3 regions of the Thermosipho africanus Ob7 genome follow, and region 1 is predicted to be linked to each of the others. Evidence: riboswitches for the same ligand, from Rfam matches in the RefSeq annotation. Region 1 holds a riboswitch; each other region holds the start of a gene.
The links. Region 1 has a riboswitch for cobalamin ahead of OB7_RS08340 (GIY-YIG nuclease family protein). Riboswitches for the same ligand answer to the same signal wherever they lie in the genome.
Positions count from the first base shown of each region.

Region 2: another riboswitch for cobalamin. It lies ahead of OB7_RS09895 (hypothetical protein); the one in region 1 lies ahead of OB7_RS08340 (GIY-YIG nuclease family protein).
Region 3: another riboswitch for cobalamin. It lies ahead of OB7_RS01615 (ABC transporter substrate-binding protein); the one in region 1 lies ahead of OB7_RS08340 (GIY-YIG nuclease family protein).

Region 1 covers NZ_NKRG01000008.1:31,968-36,965, forward strand. Annotated here, with positions in the region: gene OB7_RS08315 (cobyric acid synthase) at 1-606, opposite strand, end outside; gene OB7_RS08320 (adenosylcobinamide-GDP ribazoletransferase) at 607-1,305, opposite strand; gene cbiR (cobamide remodeling phosphodiesterase CbiR) at 1,302-1,913, opposite strand; gene cobU (bifunctional adenosylcobinamide kinase/adenosylcobinamide-phosphate guanylyltransferase) at 1,910-2,407, opposite strand; gene cobT (nicotinate-nucleotide--dimethylbenzimidazole phosphoribosyltransferase) at 2,404-3,345, opposite strand; gene OB7_RS08340 (GIY-YIG nuclease family protein) at 3,342-3,725, opposite strand; cobalamin riboswitch at 3,778-3,946, opposite strand; tRNA gene OB7_RS08345 (tRNA-Pro) at 3,981-4,057, opposite strand; gene OB7_RS08350 (GGDEF domain-containing protein) at 4,191-4,998, shown strand, end outside.
Region 2 covers NZ_NKRG01000001.1:401,301-406,298, reverse strand. Annotated here, with positions in the region: gene infB (translation initiation factor IF-2) at 1-578, opposite strand, end outside; gene OB7_RS02060 (DUF3783 domain-containing protein) at 603-809, opposite strand; partial or broken gene OB7_RS10200 (methyl-accepting chemotaxis protein) at 825-1,304, opposite strand; gene OB7_RS02050 (oxygen-binding di-iron domain-containing protein) at 1,670-2,434, opposite strand; gene OB7_RS02045 (queuosine precursor transporter) at 2,639-3,271, shown strand; cobalamin riboswitch at 3,352-3,533, shown strand; gene OB7_RS09895 (hypothetical protein) at 3,592-3,804, shown strand; gene OB7_RS10145 (hypothetical protein) at 4,021-4,152, shown strand; gene OB7_RS10140 (hypothetical protein) at 4,219-4,344, shown strand; gene OB7_RS09890 (hypothetical protein) at 4,353-4,544, shown strand; gene OB7_RS02035 (succinate--CoA ligase subunit alpha) at 4,627-4,998, shown strand, end outside.
Region 3 covers NZ_NKRG01000001.1:311,700-316,697, reverse strand. Annotated here, with positions in the region: gene recG (ATP-dependent DNA helicase RecG) at 1-398, opposite strand, end outside; gene OB7_RS01630 (ABC transporter ATP-binding protein) at 403-1,092, opposite strand; gene OB7_RS01625 (thiamine diphosphokinase) at 1,150-1,767, shown strand; gene OB7_RS01620 (1-deoxy-D-xylulose-5-phosphate reductoisomerase) at 1,746-2,807, shown strand; cobalamin riboswitch at 2,832-2,996, shown strand; gene OB7_RS01615 (ABC transporter substrate-binding protein) at 3,059-3,937, shown strand; gene OB7_RS01610 (FecCD family ABC transporter permease) at 3,937-4,914, shown strand; gene OB7_RS01605 (HAD-IIA family hydrolase) at 4,942-4,998, shown strand, end outside.

The sequences.
Region 1 (4,998 bases):
CAAAAGAAGCTTTTTGTCTCCTTTGAATTTGTTGAATATATACCCTTTTACTAATTTTCTTTCTTTTTTATTGAATAAAACCATAGTTCCTGCAATCTGTGCAAAAGCACCGCCCCTGTCAATATCTGCAACCAATATTACACTTGCGTTAGCCTTTTTTGCAATTGCCATATTTGAAATATCTTTTATATTTATCTCGGCAGCAGATCCCGAACCTTCTACAATGACAAGTTCATGCTTTTTTTCTAAATTTTTAAGACATTCATATGCGATATTTAAAAGTTCTTCTTTGGATGAATACATGTATTTTTTGTTTTTAATCTTTTCTACTGGTTTTCCTTTTACAATAAGTTGGGAGCCAGTGATATCAGGTTTTAAAAGTATGGGATTCATAATATAACTTGGTTTTTTGTTGCAGGCAATTGCCTGTATATACTGTGCAATTGCCATTTCTCCACCGTCATCGCTTACTATGCTGTTTAGAGAAATATTCTGAGCTTTGAACGGTACTACGTCTATTCCTTTTTTTGCAAAATATCTGCAAAGAGCTGTTGCAATAGTGGTTTTACCAACATTTGAGGCTGTTCCTTGTATCATTAACACCATCTATACCACCTCAAGTATGAGTAAAATAAGTCCATTTACGAAAAGACAAGTTCCACCAAGAACATCTCCTGTTACACCACCAATTTTGCTAGTAGCGATTTTTGATATTAAATAAGTAGTTATCAATGTTACAGTCAATGAAATGATATATTGTTTAAAGAATATAATAAGGAAAAATGTAAAGATTGTTGAAATTAATAAATTCTTTTTTTCAAAAGGAAAAAATAATGCACCAAGACCTTCTTTTTTTGCAGGCTTTGAAAATGCCATTAAAAGGACCATAGAATATCTTCCAAATGTTGATGATACAAAGAAGTGAAATGGGTTTGCATTTAGATAAAGGTTCCAGAAAATTACTACAAACAGCGTTCCAAAGAAAACAGCAAAAGGACCCACATCTCCTTTGCTCATGATTTCTAATCTTTTTTCTTTGGTTGATTGGTTTAAAAAACCATCAAGTGTGTCTAAAAATCCATCGAAATGGAAAAGATCGAAAAAGTAAAATGCTAAGACAAGAAAAAAGACTTTAAGTGCCAGGTTATTTGATAAGGCTCCAAAATAATATATGCTACCAACTATGTAACCTACGAGTGGAAAAAAGCTTGGAAGTTTTTTAACCCTTCTATCAAAGTCATTTACTTTAATATTTAATGGAAGTCTTGAGATAAAGGAAAGTGAAAGAAGAAAATTTTTTATCATAAATTTTCCCTCCAGAGGTTGTAGGAATCTAAAAAGTCGTTTAGATCGAAGACTTCAAAACATATATATTTAAGATTTGGCATTAATTTCATGTATTCTTTTGAAAGCAAAAGTGTTTCTTTGTCTAGTTTTAGATGATCTTGATCTCCTTTTACCCCCATTAAATGAAATTCTACGGTATTTTCGAAAAATTCTTTTGTTACTTTCATACCTAAGATGTGATGACCTATATCAAATACCGTTCTATTGTGTATTAAAATGTCTTTTTTTAGATTTTCCACGGAAATTTTGTCTGATTTTTTCAATAAAGGTTCTATACAATCTATTGGGTGGGCAACATAGTTTAATATTGGTAAATTACTTTCTTCAAAAAAATTAAATGCATCTTCGACGTTGTTTATACAGTCTGTTGGAAGGTGTACGGTGTATTCTAGTCCGTATTTTTTTGAGATTTTATAAAGTTCTGGAAGTTCATTTTTTAGCATATGTCTTGTTTCCATGTCAAATGAAAAAACAAGAAGTTCTACAAAATCGACTATTTCAGCAACTAATTTAACATTTTCAAGATAACCTCCTGGAATAAGCCAAGAAGTGGCTCCTATTTTCATTTTATTTTCACCCCTATCCCCGATACCATTAAATAAACATTATCTGAAAGTGAAGCAACTTTTTTGTTGAGCAGTCCCAAGTTGTCTACATATTTTCTTGAAAGTTTATTTTCTGGTATTATTCCCCATCCTACTTCGTTTGTGACAATAATTAAGTTGTAATTAACTCTTTTTAGTGAATCAATAAGTTTTTTTGTATAATATTCTATATCTTTTTCATAATAATATAGATTTCCAAGATAGGTTGTGAGACAGTCAAGTATTGCAACTTCATATTTTTGATTTAGACTTTCAATGATTTTATAGACCTCTATTGGTTCTTCAAAAGTGTCAAAACCTATTCTTTCTTGTTTATGTTTTTCTATTCTTTTTTTCATCTCTTCATCAAAAGCAACACCAGTTGCAATAAATGCCTTTTTTTTAAAGTTTTCTGATAACTTTAAAGCAAAACTACTTTTTCCTGATTTTACACCACCAGTTATAAGGGTTATCATGATATCACCTTTTCATTTTTAAAGTTAAAGTATTTTATAGCGGCTTCTATTAAATAAACGGATAATGCCGCACCTGTTCCTTCACCAAGCCTCATATCAAGATCTAAGATAGGCCTTACACCTAGGCTATCCAAAATGACTTTATGCCCTTTTACTTTTGATAAATGTCCGAAAAAGGCGTAATCTAAAACTCTTTCATTTATCTTATACGCTAGGTAAAATCCGGCGGTTGTTGGAAATCCGTCTATAACCACGGGGACTTTATTTTTAAAAGCTTCTAAGATGAAACCTGCCATTTGACCTATGCAGTATCCACCAACCTTAGAGAGAACATCAATTGGATCATTTGGATTTGGCCTATTTATTTTCAAAGCTTTCTTTACAATATTTCTTTTCTTTATTACAGAAGAAGGAGGAATAGGTGTTCCAATATCGGTTATTTTATTCACATCAAAGCCAAATGAGGCAAATATTGCGGTTGCCGTTGTTGTATTTCCAATACCTTTGTCACCTATTACAAGTAAATCTGCTCCTTGGCTTATAGCTTTTTTTGCAACTTTCATTCCATATTCAATACATGTAATTGCTTCTTCTCTTGTCATTGCAGGCCCCATTGAAAAATCTTTTGTGCCATATCCTACTTTCATTTTTATCAATGAAGGATTATCTTCAAAATCATAATCTACGCCACTATCTACTACAAAAAATTTAAGCCCCATATGTCTTGCAAAGACGTTTATACCTGCACCACCTTTAAAATAATTTAAAACCATTTGATAGGTCACGTTTTTAGGATACGCAGAAACTCCGTTTTGTACTACTCCATGATCTGCTGCAAATACATAAACTCTTTTGTCCTTGAACATTGGCAATGGAATTTGCTTTTTTATTTTAAAAAGTTTACTGGCAAGTTCTTCAAGATATCCTGCCTCGTTCATTTTAATTCCCCCTTGAGTATGTTTGAAAGTATTTTTGAAAAATTATCGAAATTATCTATATAATATAGATTGGTCTGTACTTTTAAATCTGAACTGCCAAACCCTTTTGGACCTGTAAAAAATTGAGACATGTAGAGTGAAATCTTTTCCTCGCATTTTGTTTCTGAAGAAACCATTACAACTGATTTTACGTTTGATTTATCGAGAAGATAGTCAATATGCCAGTGCAACTTTTTATTTTTGGACAGGTGCCTAGATACTCTTTTTTCAATATTGTTCATAGCAGAGCCTACATATACGTAAGTACCTTTTTTTAGATTCCATTTTTTTATTTTGGTATCTATTGGCAATTCAATTAATAGTAAGTAGCATCCTTTCATATTTTCACCTTAATAAAAACAAAAATTTCCCCGAAATGCCCTAGCATTCGGGAAGTGACTTTCATCATAGGCAGGTCTCCCGGCTCCCGGATCAACCTACTCTCCACGCCTTCCCAGGAAATACTCCCAGTGGCATCCTGTGGATTTCGTCCCCGGTTACGGTTGCTGGGCAGCCCCGGCCTTTCACCGGTGTTCCCTTAACCTATGATGGTTTTCTATATTATATACTATAAAAGGCCGGTTAGCCCGGCCTTTTGGTCGGGGTGACTGGACTTGAACCAGCGACCTCTTGCGCCCCATGCAAGCGCGCTAGCCAACTGCGCTACACCCCGATACACTAAAATTATATTCTATCTTTCTTTTTATGTCAAACTATATCAGTCTTTTTTAAGTTTGTAAAAAGTTGAATTTTGATAAAAATCCTGCTTTTTTGTGTTAAAATAAAACGTGGGAGGCGTTTTTTTGATGTTTAGATTTTATTTAAAATACTTTTTGATAGCTTTTATCATATTTGCATTTTTTCCCATATCCTTTTATTATTTATCATATCCTAAAGGAGTAAAAATAGTAAAGGCGGAGAATGGAATTTCTCTTCCGATTTCTTCAACTCTAAATTCAAGAAGGACATTCCATTTGAAATTTCAAATTCCAAATGGATATAGTTATGTATATTTCCCATATGTTGATTGTTCATATATTAAAGTCTATTCTTCAGGGAAATTAATTGGAAAATATGGATTTAACGATAGAAATGCGCATTCTTGGTTTGTGCCGATGTTGTTTGAGATTCCAAATAATATAAATAGCTTGGAAGTTGAAATTAGCGGAGTTTATTCAATAGGGCTTGATAGTTTTTATTTGATAAAAGAGGGTGAAAGAAAAAAATATGTCTTTTTAAGATTTTTAACGGATAATTTAATAAATATATCGATAGGTCTTGTGTTAACTCTTGGTATACTGCTTTTAATGCTTTCGAAAAACGCAAATTTTTTGCGAAAAAATGCATATGTTTATTTTGGGCTCTCGAGTATTTTTGCAACGGTCTGGCTTTTTGATTTGTTGTCATTTGAAAGTTTTTGGTTTCCATTAAGGAAAATATTTGTATCAACTGCATATTTTTCGCTTTTATTAATAATAGTTGGATTTGAGGTTTATAATTTTTCAAAGGTAAGTAAAATTGCAAAAATTGTGTCAATTTTGAATTTTGCTGCGGGAGTTTCTGTGTTGCTAACATTTTCCGATTATCAGCTAAAGTTAGTTTCAACATATGTAT
Region 2 (4,998 bases), on a different contig from region 1:
GTAACTACTGGTGGTCTTTCTTTCAAATTTTCGGGATTTTTGTATTTTTCTTCAAAGTATTTTTCTATCTCAATTAAAGGATTTTCTATAACTTCTTCTTTTTCCTCAGTTTCAAATGAAATCCTTACATCGTACATTTTGGCAATTTTTTTCGCAAGTTGCAGATTGAGCGACTGACCTGGTTTCAGGATTTCACCTTTCATAAAAAAGTCCTGTATAATCCTGTTTTGTGGAATTCCAATTTTTTCAGCAAATTTGTCCAATTTTAGATCTTCTTCAGTTATTTTTACTGAATTTTTCTTTTTGTTTGTTTGTAACTTTTCTAAAGAACCTTCTTTGTTTTTAAAGTGTTTCCCATTAACTTCTTCATCAATTTCCTCATATTCTTCATACTCTTCAATAAGTTCCTCTTCTTCCTCTTGGGTTCCATACATCTCAAGAAGAAGATTAACTGTTTCTTCATCGATATAACTCATGTGACTTTTTATCTCTATTCCTAGCTCATGCAGCTCCTTCATCAATTCTCTTGTATCCATTTCTAGTTGTCTAGCAAGCTCATATACTCTTAATCGAGCCAATAGAATCACCTCCAAAACCTTTCTCTACTTCTGCTTCGTCTTTTTCATAAATTCATGCTCCTTTTCAATTTCAACTATCAAATCTGATAGTTTCCATTCTAAATTAGTTGGAGTCGTCGTTGCAAAAATCAGCTCCTTTTCTGGAAAATTATCTTTCAATAACTTTATTAATTTAAATAATTCATCTCTCTGTTCAAAACCATGTATAATTAAAAAAGCCTTTTCCTTCATACATTTCCTTCCTTTCTATAACTTTAAATCTTTCAAAGAATTTTGTGCTTTAACGATTGAACGTATGACTTCACTAATCGTATTAAATTCCTTAGAAGTTTCACCTAAAATTTCCACTGCATTTGACAACAATTTATATTCATTTTCCAAACTTTCACTCGTATCTTCATACAATTTTTTGGAGCTTACTAACACCTGAATATTCTTTTTCATATAATTTAATGCTTCGCTTAATGAATTTTGCACTGCACTAAATAATCCCTCTATTTGTTTTAACGAATTAATAGATTCATTTACAGAATTTGAAATCTCAGAAATTATCTTTGAAATATTAGCGGATGTTTCTTGTGATTCTTCAGCCAACTTTTGAATTTCAGATGCTACAACAGAAAATCCTTTTCCATATTCTCCTGCTCTTGCAGCTTCAATAGATGCATTTAATGCCAATAAATTTGTTTGTTTTGCAATCCTCTGTATAGCTTTTACAAGCTCTTCTACTTTTGAAAATTTTTCAAAAGTTTCTGATGTTTTACCTATTGTATCTTTAAATTTTAATGAAACATTATCAACATCTGTTCCAAGACTTTTTAAATCATCATTAATTTTCTGATTAACTTCTGTAGCATATTCTACGTTTTCAACTATACTTTTACTTTCTTTTGAAAAACTCTCAAGAAGCTTAAAAATATTATCATTTAATTCTTCAAATCTACTGGTAATCTTTTCTATATCATCTTTTATATCATTTATCCTTGAAACTAATACTTCATCCAACTGTGCCATAAAAGATAACATCAAATTCTGTACATAAAAAGCCGATGATAAAGTATTTAAAGTTTTTTCATCTATTTTCATATCTATCATCTCCCGTAAAATTGTTCAATTATATCGCTACCACATTTCAATGTCTTAAACCATTTCAAAAATTCTTTGACAACATTTCCCTTTAAAACGGCACCATGCTGTGGAGCAATCATATAAATTTCATATTCTGATACTCTATCAACCCAAATCTTACAAGCAGCATTTGAAGTCATATATCTTTTATGAAAACCTTCCATTGCACTTACTAGATTTTTAAAGTCGCCTTCATATATTTGCACCCTTTGACTAAATGGTAGTAAAGAAACACCTATATCACCGCTAAATAATATTTTAGAGATTGGATCATAGACATTAAAGTGACCTGGGGCATGCAAAAAATGTGCCGGAACAAAATCAAGTGTATATCCAGAAAATCTAACACCCTTTTCTCCTCTATCCTTTAGTCCAACTATTCTGTTTTTATCAAAAACGCCAAAATGTGGTAAAAATCTTATCCAAAGTTCTGAAATATAAATTTTTGCTCTGCTTGCTATTGTAAGCCACATCGTTATTCCAGAAGAAACATCAGGGTCTTGGTGCGAATAAAATATTCCTTCTATATTTTCAGGAGCAATAATTTCAGATACATTTGCGAGCACCCTTGGAAAAACATGAGCTCCACCTGGATCTAATAAAAAACCTTTATTTTCATGGATAATTAAATATTGATTAGTTGGAACCATATTTGGATCCTCTGTCTCTTCCCAACCAAGAAGGTAATATTTATGCTTGCCATCATCATATAAACAAATATTATTCATACTTTTTACCCCCTTTACTATTTATTATACCAGAAAAATAAACATTTTTCAGTTTTTTAGAACTATAAAAAATATTAACAATACAAACTTTCATATTTATAAAGATTTAAGGTTATTAACTTTATTTTTACTTGAAATCTATTACACAATGTTATAGAATAAGATGCTAAATGAATTGTTAATATATAGATAAGGAGGTTGATCATGGAAAAATCACAGGAAAGGTTAATACTTTTAACAGGATTGTTTACTGCCGTCATTATCATCTCAAACATAATAGCAGGAAAACTAGTTAATATTGGCCCATTTGTTATCACTTTATCAGTTTTAATTTATCCACTTAGCTTTGGAATATCTAATATAATATTTGAAGTTTATGGAGCTAATATGGCAAAAAAGGTTATCAAAGTTGGATTTTTAGCCTCACTTATTTTAGTAATATATTCATATTTAGTAATATTTTATCCACCATCAAATATTTTTGACAAAAATAATGCTTATATAACAGTTTTCAATTCAACTCCAAGAATAATATTAGCAAGCTTTTTAGCTTATCTTTCAGCACAATATACTAATATTTGGGCTTTTAACTTACCTAAAAAACTATTCAACTATGAAAATATTACTTTTAGAAATGCTTTTTCAATGATAATCACTCAATTTGTAGATTCTATAGTTTTCGTTGTAGTATCCTTTTTTGGCTCATATGATCTTAACGTATTGTTTAATATGATATTATCACAGTATATAGTAAAGCTGGCTCTATCAATTTTTAACAGTCCAATAATCAATATGAGCGTTAAAAAAATTAAAAATGAATTTGCTTTCGAAGAATAATACACGATTAATTGGCTTTTTATAAAATAATTAAAGATTACAAAAATTATAATTTTTGTTATAATTCTCTAGAAAAGTGAATATTATTTTGGAATAAAGGTGCCTATTTGGCTTAAAAGGGAAGCTGGTGAAAATCCAGCGCGGCCCCGCCACTGTAACCGAGGACGAAATCCACAGTATGCCACTGGGAAGTATTCCTGGGAAGGCGTGGAGAGTAGGATGATTCGGAAGCCAGGAGACCTGCCTTTATTTCAAAACGTTTCTCAATCTCGAGGGAAGATTGAGAAAAATTTTTTATTCAATACTTTGGAGGTGAGATAGTGAAAATTCATGAGTTTGTTGGTAAAAAACTTTTAAAAGAAGCAGGGATTGAAACACCAAATGGCTATGTAATTAAAAACTCAGACAGTCTACAAGTAAAATTTCTTCCAGCAGTTTTAAAAAGTCAAGTCCTTGTTGAAAGCAGAATGAAAGCAGGTGGAAATTTGCAAACACAAAAGACGAATTTTTCACCAATACATAAAATCTATTAGAAAAAGATATCCATGGTGAAAAACCTTATGCAATTCTTGTTGAAGAAAAAATAAATATTAAACAGATATAAAAATTCTTTTCTCAGAAAGTGGTGGTATAGAAATTGAAAACAATAAAAATAATATTTTAAATCTAAACATAAATGATTATAAAAAGCTGCCTGATAAATTTCACGATATTGTTATTAGCTATATAAATTATTTATTGAAAAAGAATTGACTCTTCTTGAAATTAATCTTCTTGCAGAAGATGAAAATGGCAAGTTAATCGCGCTTGATTGTGTAATGCATCTTGATGACAATGCATTATTTAGACAAAAATGGGCTCAAGAATTTGTAAATGATTAATATCCATTTCATTTTGTAAAATTAGATGGTGATATTGGCAGTATCGGTTGTGGAGCTGGAATAGTTATGGCAACAATGGATGCAGTAAATCTATATTGTGGAAAACCTGCCAACTTTTTGGATCTTGGTGGTGGAGCAAATTCAAATATAACTTTAGAAGCAATGAGATCACTAAAATCACTAAATGTATAAAAATCATAATGAATATATTTGGTTGTATTACAAAATGCGACGAAATAGCAAAAGCAATCGTAAAATTCAAAAACGAAAATAAAAATGTTCCTATACTTGTAAGAATTACCGGACCCAATGAAAACGAAGCCAAACGAATATTAGATGAAAATAACATAGCTTATTTTGATGATATGTACGAGATGATTAAATTGCAATAAGGGGAAGTATCATGATTAATGGAAATGAAAAAGTCTGTGCTCAAGGTATTACTGGAAAATATGGTAAATTTCACACAAAAAAATGATTGAATATGGAACAAATATAGTTTGTGGAGTTTCAAAAAACAATAAAGTAACAAATATTGAAAATATTCCTGTTTTTGATAACATGTTCGAAGCTGTAAAAAAATATAAATGTGATACTAGCGTGGTTTTTGTTCCGACCCTTTATGCTAAAAGTGCTATATTTGAAGCCATTGATTCAGGAATTAAAAAAATCATCACAATAACTGAGCACATTCCAATTCACGATATGATCGAAATATATAAAAAAGTAAAAGAGAAAAATATAACATTTGTAGGTCCAAATTGTCCAGGAATTATTCTTCCAGGAGTAAGTAAAATTGGAATAATGCCATCATCAGATTTCAAACCTGGAGATATAGCAATTATT
Region 3 (4,998 bases), on a different contig from region 1:
CTTGGGAAAAAGTTTAAAAGTTGCTCAACATTATTCACATTTAGCTTTAAAAATTTTTGAGCTCTTTTTGGACCTATTCCCTTAACATACTTTATAGGTGTATCAAGTGGTTTTAAATCAGAAGATTTTTCAACTTTATAAACCAAATGCATCAACTTAAATCTTTTAACCATTCCTGGAATATAACTCAATCTCTTTTGAATCCTTTTTTCTGGAAGATTTTTCATTTCAACAATGTATGTATAAAATTCCTGAAGTCTTTTGAAAACTTCAGGATCTTCTTTTAAAGGATCATCTATTTTTTCAAAATTATCCTCCACATATTCAATTAACGCTTTGTGATCTTTTATATTCAATATTTCATCTAAAAAGTCTTCAATTAACAATGGAATATACATTCCTTCATCCTCTCACAAGAATCTCTTCAGAAACTATTTGCCCACTATCCATTTTAATAATTCTATGTGCCTTTTTTGCAACATTTATATCGTGAGTGACAATAACAAATGTTGTTCCTAGCTCTTTATTCATATTAATGATTAAATCGATTATCTCTTGACTATTCTTTGTATCAAGCGCCCCAGTTGGTTCATCTGCCCAAACAATCTTTGGATTATTAATCAATGCCCTTGCAATAGCCACTCTTTGCTGTTCACCACCAGACATTTCTGACGGATAAGCATTCTTCCTATGAAGTATATGTAACCTTTCAAGCCACTCAAGAGCTTTTTTTCTAATCTCACTTGGAGTTCCGTTCTTTGAAATCAGCAAAGGAATCTCAACATTTTCAACAGCAGTTAGAACTGGTATAAGATTAAAAAATTGGAAAATAAACCCCATGTTTTCGGATCTAAAAATTGTTTTTTCCTCTTCATTCATTCTGTCAAGTCTTTTTCCAAGAACTTCAACTTCACCTGATGTTGGCTCATCAAGTCCTGAAAGACAATTTAAAAGAGTAGTTTTACCACAACCAGATGGCCCCAAAATAGCAAGAATTTCACCTTCATTTATTTCAAGGTTAACACCCTTTAAAGCTTCAAATTTTTCCTTTTTACCATACACTTTTGTTAAATTTTTTGCCCTTACTATCATTCTTTCATCTCCATGATATAATTTTCTTGTATATATTATAACATTAGGAGGGATATAGTGAAGGCAACAATTGTTTTAAATGGTAATATTGATGAAACATTAGTTTTAAACACAAACCACATAATAGCTGTTGATGGTGGAGCAAAGTTACTCAAAAAAAGAAATATATTGCCAAACATCGTAATAGGTGATCTTGACTCTATTGACAATGAAACGATAGATTTTTTAAAAAAACAATCTGTGAAAATTATCGAATACCCCAAAGAAAAGGATGAAACAGATTGCGAACTTGCTATAAAATATGCTCTTGAAAACGGTTTTAAAGAAATAGAAATAATAAATTTCCAAGGTGAAAGGATAGATATGATATTTGCACTCTATGGACTTTTAAAAAAATTTGATGCAAATATTTACTTAAATTCCGAAAAGTTAGAATCTGCAATTTTAAAAGAAAATAATACACTTGAAAAAGAAGTTAAAATAGGTGAAATATGGTCTTTTATTCCTTTGTGTAATTCAACTTTTATGATAGAAGGTTTTAAATATCCCTTCAATGGTAACATGGGTATAGAAAATCCAATAGGTGTAAGTAACGAAACAACGGCTGAAAAAATAAAAATACATGTAGAAAAAGGAGAGGTGATTTACTTTAGATGGAAGAAAAAACCGTTGTAATATTAGGAGCAACTGGATCAATTGGAATGCAAACTCTTGAAGTAATTAAAAAACTTGATAACTTTAGAGTAAAAGGTATAGCTTTCGGGAAGAATACTACTCTTGCTGAAAAAATTATAAAAGATTTTAAAGTCGAATACTTTTACTCTCCTGTAAAATATAATGTAAGTTCTATAAAAGATATGGTGGAAAAAATCAAACCTGATATTGTAGTTGCTGCAATACCTGGTTTTGATGGTGTTCTTGCAACAATTGATTCTATACCTTACACAAAAAGGCTTGCACTTGCTACAAAGGAAGCTTTGGTCTGTGCAAGTCCATTTGTAAAAAAAGCTTGTAAAGAAAATAACGTTGAGCTAATACCAGTTGATAGTGAACATTCTGCAATTTTTCAGATATTTGATGAAAGTGTGGTAAAGATATTAATAACTGCATCTGGTGGTGCAATAAGAGATAAAGAAAATATAGATGATTTATCAGTCGAAGATATATTAAACCATCCAGTTTGGAGTATGGGTAAAAAAATAACTGTAGATTCTTCAACAATGGTAAATAAAGCATTTGAAGTAATTGAAGCTTTCGAACTCTTTGAATTGGAAAATATTGAGGTAAAAATACATCCAACTGGAACAGTTCATGGAGCTGTATTTTTAAAAGATGGGACTGTAAAAATTCATTTTGGATTTCCAGATATGAAAATTCCAATTTCTTACTCACTAAGTTATCCAAATAGATTATACGAAAATAAAAATTGGCCAAATTTTGAAAGTAAAAATTTTATATTTGAAGATGTAAATCCCTCAAAATATCCTGCTTTTTTCTATGGAAGAAGTATAATTAAGGAACTTGCAAAAAGAATAGCCTTCAATGCAGCTGACGAAATTGCTGTAGAAAAATTCCTAAATGGTCAAATAAAATTTTCAAAAATAGCTGATATAGTCATAAACACATGCGAAAAAATAAATGGAAATATAAATGATTTTAAAGAAATTTTTGAAATAGACAAGATTGCAAGACAAATTGCAAAAGAACAATATTAGTGTTATAATCTATTTGCAGCAACTTAATATTTTCCCTTTCAAATAAGGGAAGCCGGTGAAAGTCCGGCACGGGGACGCCACCGTAACCGGGGACGAAATCCACAAAATGCCACTGGGATATTTCCTGGGAAGGCGTGGAGAGTAGGATGATCCGGAAGTCGGGATACCTTATTTGAAAGGAAAGCAATCCACCTTTGCGGTCCCTAAGGGTGGGCATTTTTCTTTAAAATATTATATAGGAGGGATAAAGGATGAAAAGATTGGCTATTTTTTTAAGTGTCTTATTAACTACATTTATATTTGCACTCTCTATTGTTGATGATGCCGGAAGATTGGTAAGCTTTGATAAAATACCTGAAAGGATAGTTTCTGCTGCTCCAAGCTCTACAAAATTTCTTGTAAAACTTGGTCTTGGAGAGAATATAGTTGGTGTTACAGATTGGGATTCTTTTAATGCTGAAAAAATTGGAAATATGGTACCACTAAACATAGAAAAAATTATTTCATTAAATCCTGACATTGTAATCACTTTCGGTGGTTTTCAACTTCCAGAAGTTCAAAAGCTAGAAAAATTCGGTATTAAAGCACTTGTTTTAAATCCTACAACACTAAATGACGTTGCAAGAGATGTAATGCTTCTTGGAAATGTATTTGGTAAAGAACAAATAGCATCTGAAATTGCAAATAAAATAAAACAAACAATTTCAGACTATGGTGTAAAGAGCTCAAAAGTGCCTCTTGAAAAAAGACCAAAAGTCTTTTTCACAATAACAGTTCCAAATAATGAAACAAAAGACCTTTGGACTGCAGGAACTGGCTCTTATGTAAATGAATTGATTACATACGCAGGTGGAGTAAATATTTGTGCTCCTTATTCTGGTAATAATGGATGGTTCTCTGTAAATTGGGAATTTTTAACATACAATGATCCTGATATAATAATTGTCGCATCATACATTAGCGCAGATGAAACTATAAAGCAAATAAAATCGCATGAAATATTTAAAAACCTTAAGGCCGTTAAAAACAACAAAATATTTGTTATTGATGGCAACGACATAAGCTCAATATCTCCAGATATAGTAAAATATCTTGAAATTTTTTATAACTTCTTTTATGGAGGAAAATAATGACTAAAATAAACATTTATAAGACTGGAAGGATCATCCTTCCAGTCTTGTTCTTCTTAGTAATTCTTATAAATCTTTCTATAGGAACTGTGAAAATTCCAATCTCTCAAATATTTAATCCTGAAAATGAGAAAATAAAATTCCTCATATGGAATGTTAGATTTCCAAGAATATTAATGAGCCTAATAGCTGGTTCAGGCCTTGCACTTGTTGGAAACATCTACCAAACAATTATGAAAAATCCACTTGTTGATCCTTATCTAATTGGTACATCTTCAGGGGCCGGTTTTGGTGCAGTTTTAGCACTTTATGTTGCTGTTTCATTGAACAGAACCGTCAGTGTCAATGTATTTTCTTTTGCATTTTCATTACTTGCTTCACTATTAACAATTATTCTTGCAAAAAGAAAGAGAATAATTCCTATAACTCACCTTATTCTTTCAGGTGTATTAATTAGTACTATATTTTCATCTGCTACAATCTTATTAATAAATCTCTCACGTAAAACTTTAACAAGCGCATATGTTTGGCTTTTTGGAAGTCTTTCTGGTACAACAATAAATGATTTAACAATTCCAGCAATATCGGTAATTGTACTGTTTTTTATTGCATTAATAAAAAACAGAGAACTCGATGCAATTGCTTTAGGAGAAGAGGAAGCAAAAATTCTTGGTGTTGATGTTGAAAAAATAAAGTGGTTCTTTTATTTAGCAGGGTCTTTTGTAATATCGGTAATTGTATCAAAAACTGGAATAATCGGCTTTGTTGGTTTAATAATTCCTCATGCTGCAAGAATTCTTACTGGTTCAAAACATAAATACAGCCTTATTGGCAGTATCTTACTTGGTGGAATTTTTCTCTCCTTTTCTGACACCATATCTAGAACAATAGCTTCTCCCATTGAAGTTCCAATAGGTGTTGTTACATCGTTTATTGGTGCACCATTAATGTTCATCCTTCTTAAAAAACAAAAATAATAGTATAATATCTTTTGAGGTGAAAAAATGAAAATTCTTATAAAAGATTCTCTTAAAAAATTAGAGAATGTTAAGTTATTCGTT